DNA from 3 places in the Micromonospora sp. CPCC 206171 genome. Region 3 is predicted to be linked to each of the others. Evidence: riboswitches for the same ligand, from Rfam matches in the RefSeq annotation. Region 3 holds a riboswitch; each other region holds the start of a gene.

Region 1 (5,883 bases), on a different contig from region 3:
CGGGACGCGCCGCAAACCCGGGTCGGATCGTCAGCGGACCATGACCACCGCGACGCCGCGGGCGAAATCGTCGTCGTCGTCATCGTCGTCGTCCCCGCCGCCGAAGCCGCAGGCCAGTACGAGAGCGAGCAGCGCGCCGACACCGGCCAGGCCGAGCAGTTTCCTGAGCATCGATCGTTCCTTCCGTCGTGGTGGAACCCTCGCCCGCCGACCCTAGGCGGGTGGGGCAACACCGGGGTGTCGGCGCACGGCACCGGGCTCGCCGGGCGGGCCGGGTACGGAATCGACTGGACCGGGGTCGCTACCCTGGATGGGTTGGAGCGGCCGAACCCGGTCGCTCGTTGGAGTGAACGGGACCAGGAACAATTCGGGGTAGAGCGGTCTGGTCCGTCCGGATCCGCGAATTGCTCATCCCGGGGGGTGGCGACCGAGGCCGTCGGAGGAATACTCTCGGTCGCGGCCCGCGTACTGATGAGGCGCCCGTGGACGGGCGAGTGGAGGTGCTCGCGTGAGCCTGTCGATCGTGAAGTCGGTTCTGCCGGGTGGTGTCATGGAGATCGCTCCGCGAGGGGAGATCGACGTCGACACCGCGTACGAGGTGCGGGAGGCGATCGCCGAGGTGCTCGCGAAGGGCCGTCCGTCCCGGATCGAGCTGAACATGCGACTCGTCACCTTCATCGACTCGGTCGGCATCAGCGCGATGGTCGCCGGGTTCCAGACGGCCGAGGTCAGCGGCGTCAAGCTGGTGGTCACCGAGCCCAGCCGGTTCGTCCACCGCCAGCTCTGGGTCACCGGCCTGCTCGGCCTCTTCGGCGCGCCGGAGCCCTACTTCGCCGGCGCCGCGGCCCCGACCCCCGAGGTCCTCCCCGGCGCCTGACGCCGGCAGCCACGCCATGTCGCCGAGGTGGCGGTGACGCGCGCCCGCGGACCCCGCCACGTCGCCGGAACCGAGTGGATTCCCCGCCGGGGCACCGTCATGCCGCCTGCGATTGCCAGCCCGGCCGTCGTACGGGACGATCGTGCGACCGACGAGGGGTGGAGGGCGGAGTGGTCCGGCGCGAGTCGTTCAGCTACACGGTGCAGGCGCGCTGCTCACGGGCGGACGCGGTGGCGCTGTTGAGCGATCCGGCCCGGCAGGGGGAGCTGCATCCGCTGATCGTCCGGGTGCGCCGGCTGCCGACCCGTCCGGGCGCGCGGGCCAGCTACGCCATCACCGACCGGCTGGAGCTGGGGCCGCTGCGGTTCCCGGTCACCTACCAGGCCGACGTCCTGGTGGTCTCCGACGACGAGATCGTCACGGTGGCCCGGCAGCAGCCCGGCACGACGGTGCGCAACCACACCCGGCTCCAGGAGGAGGGCGACGTGCTGCGGATCGACGTGGAGATCACCCTCTCCGCGCCGGCGCCGCTGTTCGGGTACGCGTTCCGCCAGGCCCGCGCCGCGCACCTGGGCCTGGCCAGCCGGCTCGGCGCGGTGCTGGACCGGAAGGCCGACGGCGGACCGGTCCCGAACTGACGCTCCGTCCACTCAGCGGCCGGCGGGCGTCGCCGCCGTCCGGCGCGGCGGTGGGACGGCTCGGCGGTTGCGGCCCCACGGCTTCCAGGTGGAGATGACGGTCATGGTGACCAGCAGGCCGGTGGAGACCGCCGGGGCGACCACCACGTCGAGGCGCTGGTGTGCGGTCGCGTCCGGTCCGGCGGCGGCGCGCAGGTTCGGCGTCAGCGCGAACAGCACCAGGCCGATCATCACCGTGGTGAGCACCAGCTTGACCACCACCCAGCGCCAGCGCAGCAGGCCCCAGGGGGTCAGCAGGGCGCTGGTCACGCCGATCACCCAGACCAGCACGCTCAGCGGCGCGAAGAGCCAGGTCGCCACCAGCGCCGCCGCCGGGTAGACCACCCCCGGGTCGGCGCCGCGCAGCCCGGCGATGCCGAGGGTGAGCAGCACGAGGTCCGCGCCGAGCCAGCCCAGTGCGGTCACCAGGTGCAGGGTGAGCAGGGTCTTGCGGCCGTCGGGGGAGAGTCGGGTCATGCCTCGATGCTCGCCCGGCCGTCGCGCCGCGTCGTGGGCCGGTCGACGACATCCCGGGTACGTCGGCGCGCGTACGGCGGGGCCCGTCCGCGTCGGACGGGCCCCGCCGCCGGTCGGTCAGTAGACCGACAGGTGCACGTGGTTGGTGTGGTCGCTGGACGGGTCCCCGCCGGCCCCGCTGTACGACTTCCACCCGCTGCTGGGCAGCCAGATCTGCCGATACCAGATCACGTAGAGCACGGCGAGCCGGTCGGCGTTGCGGATGAAGTACGCGGCCAGGTTGTTGCCGTACGTCCGGTCACCGCCGGTCGCGTCGCCGCCGAAGCCGCTCTTCTGCGCCGCGAAGTCGCAGGCCCGGCCCTTGGGGTGCTCGCCGGAGCCGCTGGGGCGGTAGCAGGAGACGTACCGGGTGAAGCCGGCCGCCTGGGCCTGCCGCAGCGCGTTGAGCATGCGCGGGGTGATGCAGCCGTTGGCCGGGGTGGGATCGTTGACGCTGCAGGATTCCGACGGCCAGGAGCCGTCGGGGTTGCGCGGCGCCGCCTTGGCGTTGGCGGTGGAGGTACCCGGGTTGGAGCCGCCGCCGGCGCTGGCGGCGGGCTTGTCGGCCGCGGCCACCGCCAGGGCCCGCTCGGCCTGCTGCTTGCGCTTGGCCATCACCGCGACCTGCTTGCGCTGCTCGACGAGCTCCTGGTCGAGCGCGGCCCGGGTGCGGGTGGCGTCGTCACGGGTCCGGATCAGGTTGCGCAGCTCCCGGTCCTCGTGGGAAGCGACCGTCTCCAGCGCCGCCGCCCGGTCCAGGAAGCCTTCGGGGCTGGAGCTGTTGAGCAGCGCCGACACCGGCCCGAGCCGCCCGGTCCGGTACGCCACGCCGGCGATCTCGCCGACCTTGCCCTGCCGGACGGTCAGCTCCGACTCCATCGTCTTGAGCTGGTTGTTGAGTTCCTGCTGCCGCTTGGTGGAGCGTTCCAGCGCGGCCTTGGCGTCGATCCAGCCCTTGCTGGCCGCGTCGAGCTGGGCCCGCAGCGCCGGGGTGCCGCCCTCGGGGTCGCCGGGGGCGGCGGCGAGCCGGGTGGCGGGGGGAGCGGCGGTCGCCGGGACGGGCGCGGACGACACGCCGAGGGCGAGTGCCGCGACGACCGCGGCCGCCAGCCGTGCGGTGGTACGTCGTACGTGCATGAACATGTCCTTCCGTCAGCCGCCGACCGGGTTAGCTGACGGGTTCGGGACGGAAGATCCCTACCGCTGACGCGGATGCACCCCACGAACATGGTTCCCCGGCTCGCCCTGGCAGGCGATTAGGCGGCGGCCACCGCCGGCACCGGAGGGTGCCGCCTGGCGGAGGCCGGGACCGAGCCTACCGGTACGGGTGTGACACCCGCCCGTTTCGTGACTGAGGGTACTGGAGTGAATCGCGGTGTAGGTGACATAACTGGACAATAGGTGTCCGATTTCGTCACCACTCGACCTGCCCGCAGGCGCCGGGGGCGGCCCCCGGCTCGATCTGGAGGGTGGCGTGCTCGATGTGGAAGTCCTCGTGCAGGGCGGTGCGGGCGGCGGCGAGCACCGTGCCGACCTCGGCGCCGGGGACCATGGTGAGGTGGGCGGAGGCGACCTCCATGCCGGAGGTGAGCGTCCAGACGTGCAGGTCGTGCACCTCGGCGACGCCGGGGACGGCGGTCAGCCGGTCGTGCACGGCGGTCACCTGGAGATGCTCCGGGGCGGCCTGGACCAGGATGCGCACCGCCGCGCGGCCGAGCCGCCAGGTGCGGGGGAGGATGAACAGGCCGATCGCGACCGCCACGGCCGGGTCGGCCCACCACCAGCCGGTGCCGGCGATGAGCAGCGCGGCCCCGATCACGCCCAGTGAGCCGAGCAGGTCGCCGAGCACCTCCAGGTACGCTCCGCGCAGGTTGATGCTCTCCTGCGCCCCCGCGCGCAGCAGCGCGAACGCGACGAGGTTGGCCAGCAGGCCGAGCACCGCCACCGCCAGCATCGGCCCGGTGCGCACCTCCGGCGGATCGCCGAACCGGCGGACCGCCTCGATCAGCACGTAGATCGCCACCCCGCTGAGCAGGACGGCGTTGGCGAGCGCGGCCAGCACCTCCAGCCGGTAGAGCCCGAAGGTGCGCTGCGGGTCCCGGTCGCCGTGCCGGATGGCGGTGATGGCGGCCAGCGCCATGCCGATGCCGAGCACGTCGGTGAACATGTGCCCGGCGTCGGAGAGCAGGGCCAGCGAGCCGGTGCCGAACGCGGCGACGGCCTCGACCACCATCAGCGCGGCGAGCAGCGCGGAGGCCGCCCAGAGCCGCCCCCGGTGGCGGTGCGCCGCGTTCGCGACCGACCCGTGGTGGTCATGACCTGCGCCCACGCCCACACCCTCCGTCGCCCCGACGACTCGAACCCAACCTATGCTCACATAGCTATGTATGCAACCAACCCCCATACCCACCCTGCGCGAGCCGCACTTTCAGAGAAAGCGTGGCTGTTCCGCGCGCGGAGGCCCCTCTTTCTCTGAAAGTGCGGGCTCGGGGGGTTAGGGGGTGGGGTCGATGGTGGTGAGGCGCTGGGTGGCGCGGGAGAGGGCGACGTAGAGGGTGCGCACGCCCGAGCCGGGATCGGCGCGGATCTCGCGCGGGGAGATGAGCACGACGCCGTCGTACTCCATGCCCTTGGCCTGAAGGCTGGTCACCACCTGGAGCCGGGAGCCGCCGCGCCCGCTCAGCCAGCCGGCCACCTCGTCGCGGCGCGGCACCGGCGTGATCACGCCGACCGTGCCCTCCACCTCGGTGAGCAGTGCCTCGACGGCCTGCACGGTCGCCGCCGGCAGGCGGTCGGCGGCGACGGTCAGCGCGACCGGCTCCACGCCGGTGGAGCGGACCGCCGTCGGCAGCTCCAGGTCGGGGTAGAGCCGGCGGATCTCCGCCGCCGCCACCGCGAAGATCTCCGCCGAGTTGCGGTAGTTCGTGGTCAACGCGAAGCGGTGCCGCCGCCGCCGGCCCAGCGCCTGGTCCCGGGCCCGGTCCAGCTCCTGCGGGTCACCGGTCCAGGCGGTCTGCGCCGGGTCGCCCACCACCGTCCAGGAGGCGAGCCGGCCGCGCCGGCCGATCATCCGCCACTGCATCGGCGAGACGTCCTGCGACTCGTCCACCACCACGTGCGCGTAGTCGCGGTAATCCTCCGGGCGTTCCCGGGCCGCCGCCCGGGCGGCCCGCTGCCGGTCGGCGAACGTGCTCAGCTCGCGCACGCCGCCGGCCAGCTGGTACGGGTCACGCTTGGCCCGGGCCGGCCGCACCGGCTTGCCCAGCAGCGCGTCCAGCTCGTCGAGCAGGGCGATGTCGGCCACCGTCAGCCCCTGCGCGTCCAGCACCCGGTACGCCTCGACCAGCAGCGCGGTCTCCGCCCGGGACAGGATGCCACCGGCGTACCGGCGCAGCCGCTCCGGCCGGGCCAGCCAGCCCAGCACGTGCCGCGGGTGCAGCCGGGGCCACCACGCCTTGAGGAACTCGCGGAACTCCGGCCGGTCGATGATCTCGTCCTCGAAGGCGCGCTGCTCCGGCAGCCGGGTGACGCCCAGCCGGCGGGCCTGGGCGTACAGCGCCGCGAGCACCGCGTCGAAGGCGACCCGGCGTACCTCGTTGCGCCGCGCGCCCCGGGACAGCGCCCGGTCCCGGACGCCGTCCAGCTCGCGGCGCTCCAGCCGGAGCAGCTCGCCCCGGTAGAGCAGGCGCAGCTCGTCCGGCCCGTCCGGCACCGCGTCGCGTACCGCCCGCTCCAGCACCTTCCGCATCCGCAGCGAGCCCTTCACCGCCGCCACCTCCGGCGGATCGGTCCGGGTCGCCGACATGCCCGGGA
Region 2 (5,883 bases), on a different contig from region 3:
GGCAGAAGCGTGCACTCGATCAAGACCGACGACCGCCAAGCGGAGCAGCGCCTGAACGCGGACTACCGCAAGGCGATCGCCAAGCGCTGATCACCGGTACCCCCGGTGCCGGGCACAACGGTCTGCAGCGCTGGGGCTACCGGCTGGTCCCGCTCGTCTTCATCACCATCGGCAGCCTGATCCTGATCCAGGCCTATGCCTGACCGACGGCCTGAGCGATGGCGAGGGTGTGCTGGTACTCGCGCCAGTGGGCCAGTTTGCCGTCCCGCGTCCGCAGCACCCCGATGAACGGCGCCGATGCGGAAACCCCGGTCGCCGCGTGAGTGCCGACCAGTTCGTACTCGACCACGATGACCTCGGGGTCAGCGGTCTCGTGCACGATCACGTTGCGGCAGTCGTCGAACCGGACGGGGAACACCGCTCGGCTCTCTTGGGTGTACTCGAGCACCCGCTCCTTCCCCTCGGTACGCGTAGGGCGGCCGGGTGCGGCGAACGGTGTCTCGATCACGACGTCGTCGGCGAGCAGGTCAGCCTCGTAGGTGGGCAGGTTCGCGAGCCACTGGGCGCGCATGCTGTCGAAGATCTCGCTCGGTGTCATGGTCGTCCTCCCTGGATAAGATGAGTCAGGACTCGACTTGCACCGCCGAATATAATGAGTGGAGGCTCATTTTGATAGAGGGACCACCGCTGCGTGCCGACGCGCAGCGCAACCGCGCACGCATCCTGGACGCCGCCGAGGCAGTCTTCGCCGAGTTCGGCCCCCGCGCCTCCACCGAGGAGGTGGCCCGGCGGGCCGGCGTCGCAATTGGTACGGTCTTCCGCCACTTCCCCACCAAACACGCCTTGCTCGCCGCGATCATGAAGCGACTGCTGGCACAGCTCATCGAGGAAGCCGGAAAGCGTGACCTCTTCGCCTTCTTCACCCACATGGTGGCGCAGGCCGCAGCGAAGAAGACCGTCGTCGACCTGCTTGCCGGGTCGGGGGTGGACATCCGGCTCCCGGACGCGGTCGGTCACCTGGAGGAGGCGGTGGGCAGGCTGCTGGAACAGGCCCAGGCCGCCGGGGCCGTCGCCGCCCCGGTACGGCTACCCGAGGTGATGGCGCTCCTCGCCAGCGTGTGCCAGGGAGCCCTGCACGGTGGATGGGACGAGCAGCTGCAAGCCCGTACGCTCACGGTCATCTTCGCCGGCCTGAAGCGCGACTGACCGCCAGCCTCGTGGATCAGGTGCGCCCTTGGCAGGCACCGATCGACCGAATCGTCAGGCTTCGTCACGGCCACGGGGTGCCGCTGCAGGAGTTCCCCACCACCCGGCTGGTCGAGTTGGCTGTACACGCCTGGATGTCGCCGACGGGCTGGGCCGGCGACCCGGCCTGGACCGCAGCGGCCGGGCTGCCGACGCATCTGCTAGTGCTCGATCGAGCATCCGCATATCGGAAGCGGATGCCGCCATCCCGGCAACCTTCGTCCGGGCAGAGCCGAGCGGGCAGGGCCTGCCCGGCCAAGGTCGGTCAGCCGCTGGGTGCTCCACCTTGACCGGGCAGGCCCAACCCGCCCCACAATGTGTGGACGCAGGCCGATGGGATGGCTGGGAGGCGCAGCGGGGGGAGACCGGGGCGGTGAGGTCCGGGCCGACGGAGCCGGCACTGGTGGAGGACGATGTCCTCGTGAGCTTTGACCTCCTGGTCCTTGCGGCCAACCCTGCTGCTTCTTTGGACGTGGTGCGTGACATGGTCGATCATTGCACCGGCCTCGCACACCGAGGCGGGGAGCTTGATCCGCGAATTGCCGCCTTCTACGAGGATCTGCGGGAGCAGTTCCCGGATCACCCGCCGTACGATCCGGAGTCGCCCTGGATGTTGGCACCCCTTGCTGTGGGGATCGACCACGTGAGCATGGCTATCAGCCACTCCCCCCGGGGCAGCGAGGCGGTGAAGACCGTGTGCCACTTGGCCGAGCGGCATGGCTTGGTCATCTACGACCCGCAAGGCGACGAGGTCACCGGATTGCGTCAGGACTACCGAGTCGCGGTGCCGCTGGTGGACTAGCTGGTTGACGGCGAGCAAGAGCAATGACAGACGGCCGTAGACGCTCGCGGACCGTTCGGCCAGCTCGACCCAGACGCCCACGCACCTCAGCCGCCACTGATCATTCCTTCACACCGAGGAGGTCACCGGGGGTTTGTCCCTGGTCAGGCCTAACGAACGGACTGGGGTCTGTGGCGGACAACGTCCGGCGATACACCAAGCGCCGTGGCGAGGTCCGGTCTGGACGGAAAACTCGAACGTCTGGGTCGGCAGGTAGTCCCGAGCCGCATGCCACCCACGACGGCGACGCCGGCCGCCCGCGCGCCGGTCACAGGTACGGGTCGAGCAGGGCCAGCACCGCCGCCGGGTCCTCCACGTGCGCGTTGTGGCCGAGGCCGGGCAGGGTCGCCACCGGCACGCCCAGCTCGGCGAGCTGCGCGTCGCTGACCATCGGGTCGTGCTCGCCCCGGGCCAGCAGCACCGGGACGTCGGTGGCGGCCAGCAGAGTCGGCAGCTGCGGCTCGCCCACCGCGAAGGCGGCCGGGTCCATGGCCAGCCGCCAGCGGCCGTCCTCGGCACGCAGCCCCGCGTCGATGACCGGGTGGTCCGGCGCGAAAAGCCCACCGAGGCCGGCCACCTTCAGGTAGCGGCGGGCCGCCTCGTCCCGGGTGGCGAACCAGGTCACCGGGCGCTCCGCCAGCTCGCGCGCCCGGGCCAGCTCGGCCGGCGACCAGACCGCCTTGATGCCCAGCCCGACCACCGCGTCCACCGGGAGCCCGGCGTCGCGGGCGGCCAGCGCCAGCGCGACCACCCCGCCGAGGGAGTGGCCGAGGACGACGAGCCGGTCAGCCGGGCGGGCCCCCTCGGGCACCGGGCCGAGCCCCGCCGCGACCTGCTCGGCGAACCCGGCGAAGGAGTACCCGGGCAGCGGCGGCGAGAAGCCGTGGCCGGCCAGGTCCGGCGCCAGCCAGCGGCCCGGGCAGCGGTGTTCCAGCAGCGGCGCCCAGGGCAGCCACACGTCGCCGGTGGCGCCCATCCCGTGCAGCAGCAACAGCAGCCGGCGGGTACCCGAGTCGTCGGTCATGGGCCGCAGTGTGCCACCGCCCGGCTCCGCCGCGCGAGATCCGCGCCAACGGCGACGGGCACCGGCCCCTGAGGGGAGCCGGTGCCCGGACGAGCGACGGTGTGGATCAGGCGGAGTAGCCGCGGGTGGCGATCCAGTTCGCCAGGTCGATGGTGCTGACCCAGTACGACGGCAGGTTCGGGTCCGCCGAGTCGGCGATCCGGACCGTCCGGCCGTCGTTCTTGTAGCCGACCACCGCGATGTAGTGGCCGCCCGGGAAGGAGTGCCAGCCGCCGTCGGTGTCGGTGGCGCTGCCCGCCACGTTCGCCACGACGCCCCGGCCGTCGGTGATCGCCGCGATCACGTCGGCCTGGAGCCGGTCGATCTGGGCGGAGCTGGGGGTGCCCTGGAACATCCGGGTCCGGTACGGGTCACCCTTGACGATCTGGTTCAGGACCCGGGTGGTGTCCAGCGCCGAGTTGGTGCCCATCTCGGTGGTGCCGAGCGGGCCGGCCAGCTCGTCCTGGGTCCGCTCGACGCCCGACGCGCTCAGCGCGTTGCGCACCGCGGCCGGACCGCAGTTGTAGTAGGTGGTCTGCGCCTGGTAGTCGTAGCGGAGGACCTTGGTCGACGGCGGCTTGGGGGCCGCCTTGCGGGTCACGTCCGGGTCCGCCTTGGCCTTGGTGGCGCTCGCCGACGGCGAGGGGCTGGCCGAGGGCGACGGCTTGTGGGCCGGGACGGCGACGCGGGCCTGGCTGCGGGTCGCGACGTCGTCCAGCCGGGGCGCCACCTCGGCGACGGCGGCCGAGGTCTGCTGGCGGGCGGGCGCCTCGTCGGCGAGCAGGGTGCTGGCGCCAGAGACGAGCACGAGCGCGGCGGCCGAGCCGGCGACCAACTGGTACGACCGTTCGGTGGCCAGGCGTCGCAGCTGCCGCTTCAGGGGGTGCTTCACGTGTTTCCTCCACGGTACGAGGGCGGGAGCGGCATGCCGGACCGGCGCGTGACAGGACGTCACCCGCGGTGTCGAAACCGGTGTGCGAGGCCGCTCGGCGGGGGGTGCGCCCGGTTGGAGGCCGGGCGGCGGGGTGAGGCCGGAATCAGCGCGCGAGGGCGCGAGGGACCGGCGGGATCACCCCGGTACCGAGGTGGAGAGCAAGCCGAGGAATGCGAGGGAACAGCAAGAGCTGGAACTCCTTCCGACACCGCCTACCGGGTTAGCTGACGGATTCGGGCGGGAAGAGCGCCCTACCACGGGCCGTGGCCCGCGGATTCACCCCGGACGTGCATGGGTCCCCGGTTCGTGAAATCACGATTGAGCGGGTCGGCGCGGCGTCGCCTCTTGCGATCGGAAACCGCACCGGACCCGGGCGACACTACTGGTCGGTCACGGGTCGGCCAAGCCCTGCGATCTGCGTAAACATGATCAGGGCGACCAATTTGCCGTACAGTTCGGCACTGACTTCGCTCGATGGGACAGGCGGTTGTTCCGGGATCGCCGGGCGACAACCGGACAGCACGGCAACAAATCCCGCCGATCGTCGCGATCGATGTCACCGGCTGTGACCGGATGACCGGTTTCACGGTCGCCGTGACGCGACTCACGGAAATACGGGTAACAATTCGGTCGCGTCCTCAGCCCACCCGTGCCGGCCGCCACCGCGCCGCGAGCGCCGTCCGTGCCGTCGCCGTCGCCGTCCGCTGGGCGGGCAGCCGCGCCGGACACAGTCGCTCCGCCGCCGCGTACGCCTCGACGGCGAGCGCGCGGGCCGCCGCGGCGGCCAGTTCGGCGTCCCGCCACGCCGACCGCTCCCGCCCGGCCGCCGCCCGGTACGCGTCCCGCCGACCGTCGCGTACCGCCCGGGCCAGCAGCACCTCCTGCTCGACGGGGTGCCGTCGGGGGTCCCAACCGTCCCGGTGCGCGAAGACGTCCCGCAGCCGCTCCACCGGCAGCTCGCCGCGCCAGTGCGCCGCCACCGCCGCCTGGTGCAGCCAGCGCTCCCGGCCCGCGTACTCGGCCGGCGTACGTGGGGTGCGCGGGGCGGGCAGCGCGGCGGCGCCGGTGAACCGGCGGGCGGCGGAATCCGCCTCGTCGTACGCGGTCCAGGCCCGGTCCACCTCCTCCTGGGCGGCCAGCCAGGCATCCCGCCGCCGGCGCGCGGTCTGGGCGGCGCCGGCCGCGGCGACGGCGATCTCCTCGGCGTACCGGCGCAGGTCCGCCAGCTCGGTCGCGGGATCGGCAGCTGGGGACGGGTCGACGACCGACTCGCCGGGGGCCGGGTCCCGCTCGGGGCGGGCGACCAGCACGGTGAGCACGGTCAGGGCGAGCACGAGCAGGGCCGACCAGATGGCGGCGGCGGTCGGGACCTCGACGAGGAACTGGTAGAGGACGGTGTTCACGGTGGGCACCTCCCGGAAGCGGGATGCGGAAAGAGGAGTCGCACCGGCCCGGTGTCGACGGGGCGAGGCCGGGGCGTCGCCGCGTGCCAGAGGGCGCGGGTGCGGGGGTGAGGTTCTCGGAGGCGCGGTCGCGGGTGGCCCCCGCGTGGCGGTCAGCCGACCGGCGGGGCGCGGGGACCGGTCGCGCCGGCGGCCAGCCCGGTGAGGGGCAGCGGCGGTGCGGTGACCGGATGGGCCGGCCGGCCGGCCGGGTCGATCGAGGTGACCGGATCGAGCGGAGCGGCGGGCGGGGCGACGAACGCACGGCCCGCGCTCGGGGCGTCCCCGCCAGCGAGCGTCACGGCGGGGACGGCGGCCGCGCGGACGGCGGACCCGTCGGGCACCGCCAGATCGGCGA
Region 3 (5,883 bases):
CCGCCGTGGTCGTCGGCGCCGGGATGTTCGCCGTGCCGGCGCACGCCGCGCCCACGCCGGAGGAGATCGAGGCGGCGATCGACAAGCAGTGGGAACAGCTCGAGCCGACCATCGAGCAGTACAACAAGGTCCGCGCGCACCTCAAGGTCAACCGCAAGAAGTCGGCGGAGCTGGAGAAGAAGATCCAGCCGCTGGCCCTGCAGACCGAGCTGGCGATGAACCGGGTGGGCGACCTCGCCTCCCGGTACTACATGACGGGCCCCTCGCAGGACATCGGCGCGCTGCTGGTCAGCGCCAAGCCGGGCACCCTGACCGAGCAGCTGACCATCCTCGACCGCCTCGCCGCGCAGGAGCGCAAGGAGCTCCAGGTCGTCATCGACGCCCGGCAGAAGTACGACGGCGAGAAGCAGAAGCTCGATGCGCTGATCGCCGCGGAGGTCAAGCAGGAGAAGGAGCTGGCCGCCAAGAAGGCGCAGATCAACTCCGAGATCAAGCGGCTCCAGGCGTCGATGCCGAAGACCGTCGTCAAGGTGGCCGGCTGCCCGACCGTCAAGGGCGTGGTGAGTTCCGCCGCGCAGACCGCCATCCGGGTGGCCTGCCAGCAGGTAGGCGACCCGTACGTCTGGGGTGCCGACGGGCCGGACTCGTTCGACTGCTCCGGCCTCACCCAGTACGCCTACAAGGCCGCCGGCATCTACCTGACCCACCACACCGGCGCCCAGTGGAACGAGGGCAAGGCCATCCCGCGCTCCGAGGCGCGCCCCGGTGATCTGGTCTTCTTCTACAGCGACCTGCACCATGTGGGTCTCTATCTGGGCAGTGGGCTGATGGTCCACGCGCCACGGACCGGCAAACCGGTCCAGGTCACCAGCGTCGACTACATGCCGGTCGCCGGCTTCCGGCGACCGAACTGACCCGAGCTCGCCGCGAACCCCCGGTCGACCGACCGGGGGTTCCGCGTATCCGGGACCCGGCACGGCATGGCGGGTTGCGGATCGATAACGGTCCTCTCTACTCTGGTCCTTCGTCGGCCGCGACAGGTCCGTCCAACCCGGGCGGCAGTGGCCGGCACCGCCGAGTCGCCCGCGGGCGAGCCGGGGACCCAGGTAAGCCGGGGTGAATCCGCAGCCACTGCGGTAGGGCGCTCCCTTCCCGCCCGAACCCGTCAGCTAACCCGGTAGGCGGTCGCGGAAGAAGGAGCCCGGAGCCCGGTGGCACACCATGCCCCGCGGCCACCGTCGTACGGGTCGACCCAGGTCGCCCGGCTGACGGCTGCGCCGCGCCCACGCTGGTCCCGCTTCACCACCGTCCTTGCCGCCCTCGCCGGTGCCGCCGTCGTACTGACCGGCGCTGCCACGGCGGCCCACGCCGAACCCTCGGTCGCCGAGATCGAGCGGCAGATCGACCAGGACTGGAACAGGCTCGAACCGATCATCGAGCAGCACAACGCCACCCGTCAGGACCTGGCCGCCAAGCGCCGGCAGGCCGACGCGCTGGCCAAGCGCATCGATCCGCTGCAACTCCAGGTCGACCTCGCGATGAACCAGGTCACCGGGCTCGCCGCCGAGGCGTACAAGGGGGAGAACGTCTCCGCCGTCAACGCCCTGTTCGGCAGCAGCTCCCCCGCCGAACTGGTCGACCAGCTCGAAATGCTCGACCGGTTCGCCCAGCGCCAGCAGCGCGACGTGCGGACCGTCAAGGAGCTGCGGGACAAGCTGGCCGCGGAGAAGGCGCCGCTGGACGAGATGGTCGCTCAGCTGACCCGTACCGAGGCCCAGCTCGCCGCGAAGAAGAAGCAGATCAACGCCGAGATCGATCGGCTGCAGAAACTGCGGCTCAAGGTGTACGGCAACGGTGGCGGGGGTGCGCTGCGCCCGGCCCCGTGCCCGGCCGGCTATCCCGGCGGCCCGGCCGGCACGGCCGTCAAGTTCGCCTGCGCGCAGATCGGCAAGCCGTACGTCTGGGGTGCCGAGGGTCCCAACTCGTACGACTGCTCCGGGCTGATGCTCGCGGCGTGGGCGAAGGCCGGTGTCTCGCTGCCGCACAACGCCCGCCAGCAGCGCCAGGTGACCGCCCGGGTGAGCCGGGCCGACCTGCGCCCGGGCGACCTGGTCTTCTACTACGCCGACCTGCACCACGTCGGCATGTACGTCGGCGGCGGCTGGGTGGTGCACGCCTCCCAGGCGGGCCAGCCAATCAAGATGAAGCGGGTCGACGACGGGCCGGTCAACAGCTACGGCCGGCCGGACTGAGTGCGCGCCGGGCTCCCGGGGTGCCGGGGGCCCGGCCCGGCGTCAGCGGGTGGGCCAGGTGCGCCAGTTCTGCCAGGAACGGCTCGGGGTCGGCCCGCGCTGGCCCTGGTAGCGCGACCCGTAGACGGCGGAGCCGTACGGGTGCTCGGCCGGGGACGAGAGCCGGAAGATGCAGAGCTGGCCGATCTTCATCCCGGGCCAGAGCGTGATCGGCAGGTTCGCCACGTTCGACAGCTCCAGCGTCACGTGCCCGGAGAAGCCCGGGTCGATGAAGCCGGCGGTCGAGTGGGTGAGCAGGCCGAGCCGGCCCAGGCTGGACTTGCCCTCCAGTCGGCCGGCGAGCTGGTCGCCCAGCGAGATGACCTCCAGCGTGGAGGCGAGCACGAACTCGCCAGGGTGCAGCACGAACGGCTCGCCCTCCGGCACCTCGACCATCGAGGTGAGCTCGTCCTGCTGCATGGCCGGGTCGATGTGCGTGTACAGGTGGTTGTTGAAGACGCGGAAGAGCTTGTCGAGCCGCACGTCGATGCTGGACGGCTGTACCAGCGTGGGCTCGAAGGGCTCCAGCGCGAGCGTGCCCGCCTTGATCTCGGAGACCAGGTCGCGGTCGGAGAGCAGCATCGGCACACCATATCGAGCGGACCGGGTGACCTGCGTGTCGGACTACGCGTTCGTACACATGTTCGATAGGATGTCCGTATGGCTTCCTGGTCCGAATTCGCCGCTGACGAGCCCCGACTCGCCGACGGGATCCGCCTTCTCATGCAGCAGTACGGGCCGGGCTTCGGCTACCTGGCCACCGTTCGCGCCGACGGTGGGCCCCGGGTGCACCCGGTCTGCCCCGTGATCACCGACGAGGGGCTGTTCTGCTTCGTCGTCGACTCGCCCAAGCGGCGCGACCTCGAACGCGACGGGCGATACGCGTTGCACTCGTTCCCGCCGGAGGAGACCGACGACGAGGCGTACGTCGCCGGTCGCGCGCAACCGGTCACCGACCCGGCCCGGGTCGCCCGGGTGGCTCGCCTCGGCCGGGCGGCGCCGCAGGTCGACTGGCGACTCTTCGAGTTCAGCGTCGACGTGGCGATGCTGACCCGCCGCGACCAGGGCGGGCTCGGCCAGCCCGGCGAGGGCCACGGGTCCTCCGCCGTCCAGGTCTGGCTCGATCCGGTCGCCGCCCGCCGCAGCGGCGACGCCACCGGCGTACCCGATCGGCGGCCGGCCCGCCGCGGCCGCCACGGTTTCGACACCCGCCGCCCCGCCGCCTGACCGCCGAGACGCCGATGCCGGCCCCGTCGGAGCGACGGAGCCGGCATCGGCGTCTGCTGGGGGTGTTACGCCGCGCGGTACGCGTTCCACGCGGTCAGCATGCGGCTCGCCTGACCAGGGGTGAACTGGTACATGCACGAGTCGTACGTGTAGTCCATGAAGTTGGTGATCGGGTCCAGGCCGGCCGTGGTGCAGGTGTCCCGCCCGGTCGGGCACTGGAACGCCGGCGAGGCCTCGGCCGGGGTGTCGCTGACGCTGTCACCCGAGCCGGAGCATCCACCCTGGAAGGTGTGGTAGAGGTTCAGCCAGTGGCCGACCTCGTGGGTGCCGGTGTCGCCCTGGTTGTAGTTGGCGGCGGTACCGCCCGGCAGCGACTCGCTCAGCACGACCACGCCGTCCATGCTGTTCAGCTTCCGCTGCGGGAAGGTCGCCCAGCCGAGCAGGTCGTCGCTCAGCTCGCCCAGGTAGATGTTGAGCGTGTTCTTGCCGCCCTCGCGCAGGGAGGTCTTCATCGACCGCTCGGCCGACGAGCCCTGCACGATCGGGTACCACGCCGGGTTGGTCACCCGGTTGATCTTCGTCAGCTGGAAGCCGAAGGCCGTGGCCGCGCCGCCGGTGGCACCGGCGTAGGCCTGGTTCAGCACGCTGATCTGCGAGGTGATCATCGAGTCCGGGATGTTGCCGCCGGCCCGGGTGCTGTCGCGCTGGATCACGTGCACGACGACCGGGATGGTGACGCTGGCCAGCGGAGCGGCGGCCTGGGCGCCGGCCCGGAAGCTCGCCCGCTCGCGCAGCGCGGTGGCCAGGTCGGCCTCGCGCTCGCGGACCTGCTTGGCGGTCAGCTCGTTGGGTTCGTGCTTGGCGATCCCGCCCTTCTTGATCCGAGCGTCCGAGTGGACGTCGGCGGGCTCGGCGCAGGCCTCGCTCGGGGCGGCCGAGAAGGCGGAAGCAGCGGGGACGACGCCTACCGCGGCGGTGCTGAGCAGCAGCGCGAGGGTCGTCGACGCGACACCGGCGGCACGCCGGGTCAGCAGGTTGGGACGGAGTCCCATGGGCCCACCTCTTTCTGGCGGCGTGACAGGGGGTATGTCACACCGTGGTCGAGAACGTGGGGGTGACGTTACAACCGATCGACAGATTTGAGAACGGTCATATGTTGCCGCTGTGAAACTTTTAGCTCTACGTGAATGCGTTGAGTCCAAGATCGGTCACGGTGGCGGGGGCGCCGGCGTGCCCGGGGGGTACCTGGGTGCACGGCGGCGGTCACCTCAGGTACAGTGGTGCCGCCTGCGGGTGTAGTTCAATGGCAGAACATCAGCTTCCCAAGCTGACAGTGCGGGTTCGATTCCCGTCACCCGCTCCAACGTAAGGCCCCAGCTCAGGACCGGTTCCTGGCTGGGGCCTCAGTCGTCGCTATCGCTTCCTGCGCTTGTCGTGCCCGCTACGCGCCCGATCCTGGCTCTGCTTGATCTGGGAGCTGAGCGCGTCGGCGATGTGCTCGTCTCGCTCGCGGGCGGTGTGTTGGTAGATCATCGGGTGCACGGATCCCCCTCATTGCCAGGGGTGGGCCCGTGGAGACGACGAAAGACCCCGCCTCTATGGTGGCCCGATGGCGTCGGTCAGGCAGATCCAAGTCACTTTCGACTGCGCAGAACCTGAGCGTGTCGCTCGTTTCTGGTGCGAGGTGTTGGGGTACGTCGTACCGCCACCACCGGAGGGGTTTGCTACCTGGGACGACTTCGATCGCGCGCTGCCGCCGGAGCATCAGGGCGCAGCGTTCGCCTGCATCGATCCCTCAGGGGTGGGCCCGCGACTGTTCTTCCAGCGCGTTCCCGAGGGCAAGGTCGTCAAGAATCGGCTGCACCTTGACGTGCGGGTCGGCACCGGGCTCGTGGGTGAAGAGCGGTTGGCCGCACTTGAGGCCGAATGCGCACGACTGGTCGCGCTCGGCGCGGTACGCGTGCGACTACTGCCTGCCGATGGCGACAACGAGTCGTGCCTCGTGATGCAGGACGTCGAGGGCAACGAGTTCTGTCTCGACTGAGTGGCCGCGGTCGGGCTACCGCGTCTGAGCCGGTCGCGAAGGGGTGTCGAGGAGTACCTCGTACAGGTACAGGTCACCGTTGGTGCCTGTGTGGCGGAACCCGGCACGTTCGAGGGTCCGCTGGGAAGCGATGTTGTCCTCGGTGGTGTCGGCGACAACTCGGGACAGCCCGTGATCGGCCGCGACGTTCAGCAGGGCGACGAGTGCCTCCACTGCATAGCCGTGACCACGGGCTGATGGGGCAAGGCCGTAGCCGACCTCGACACATCCGCCGTCCGGCTGACCCTTGAAACCGATTCCACCGATGGCCTTCCCGTCGGC

What was found. A riboswitch is a leader RNA that binds a small molecule or an ion and turns the genes downstream of it on or off. The one in region 3 is predicted to bind cyclic di-AMP.
Region 1: another riboswitch for cyclic di-AMP. It lies ahead of V6U89_RS09375 (coiled-coil domain-containing protein); the one in region 3 lies ahead of V6U89_RS08210 (C40 family peptidase).
Region 2: another riboswitch for cyclic di-AMP. It lies ahead of V6U89_RS26870 (C39 family peptidase); the one in region 3 lies ahead of V6U89_RS08210 (C40 family peptidase).

Annotation. Positions count from the first base shown of each region.
Region 1 covers NZ_JBAKHT010000005.1:199,009-204,891, forward strand. Annotated here, with positions in the region: gene V6U89_RS09355 (hypothetical protein) at 31-171, opposite strand; gene V6U89_RS09360 (STAS domain-containing protein) at 509-877, shown strand; gene V6U89_RS09365 (SRPBCC family protein) at 1,048-1,515, shown strand; gene V6U89_RS09370 (hypothetical protein) at 1,528-2,031, opposite strand; gene V6U89_RS09375 (coiled-coil domain-containing protein) at 2,149-3,207, opposite strand; cyclic di-AMP (ydaO/yuaA leader) riboswitch at 3,212-3,343, opposite strand; gene V6U89_RS09380 (cation diffusion facilitator family transporter) at 3,485-4,399, opposite strand; gene V6U89_RS09385 (HelD family protein) at 4,565-5,883, opposite strand, start outside.
Region 2 covers NZ_JBAKHT010000034.1:23,020-28,902, forward strand. Annotated here, with positions in the region: gene V6U89_RS26845 (hypothetical protein) at 1-203, shown strand, start outside; gene V6U89_RS26850 (nuclear transport factor 2 family protein) at 194-598, opposite strand; gene V6U89_RS26855 (TetR/AcrR family transcriptional regulator) at 670-1,206, shown strand; gene V6U89_RS26860 (hypothetical protein) at 1,649-2,047, shown strand; gene V6U89_RS26865 (alpha/beta fold hydrolase) at 2,355-3,110, opposite strand; gene V6U89_RS26870 (C39 family peptidase) at 3,217-4,041, opposite strand; cyclic di-AMP (ydaO/yuaA leader) riboswitch at 4,278-4,418, opposite strand; gene V6U89_RS26875 (hypothetical protein) at 4,722-5,486, opposite strand; gene V6U89_RS26880 (hypothetical protein) at 5,639-5,883, opposite strand, start outside.
Region 3 covers NZ_JBAKHT010000004.1:242,460-248,342, forward strand. Annotated here, with positions in the region: gene V6U89_RS08205 (NlpC/P60 family protein) at 1-914, shown strand, start outside; cyclic di-AMP (ydaO/yuaA leader) riboswitch at 1,063-1,199, shown strand; gene V6U89_RS08210 (C40 family peptidase) at 1,212-2,252, shown strand; gene dcd (dCTP deaminase) at 2,295-2,873, opposite strand; gene V6U89_RS08220 (pyridoxamine 5'-phosphate oxidase family protein) at 2,952-3,518, shown strand; gene V6U89_RS08225 (zinc metalloprotease) at 3,584-4,570, opposite strand; tRNA gene V6U89_RS08230 (tRNA-Gly) at 4,808-4,881, shown strand; gene V6U89_RS08235 (VOC family protein) at 5,128-5,562, shown strand; gene V6U89_RS08240 (GNAT family N-acetyltransferase) at 5,578-5,883, opposite strand, start outside.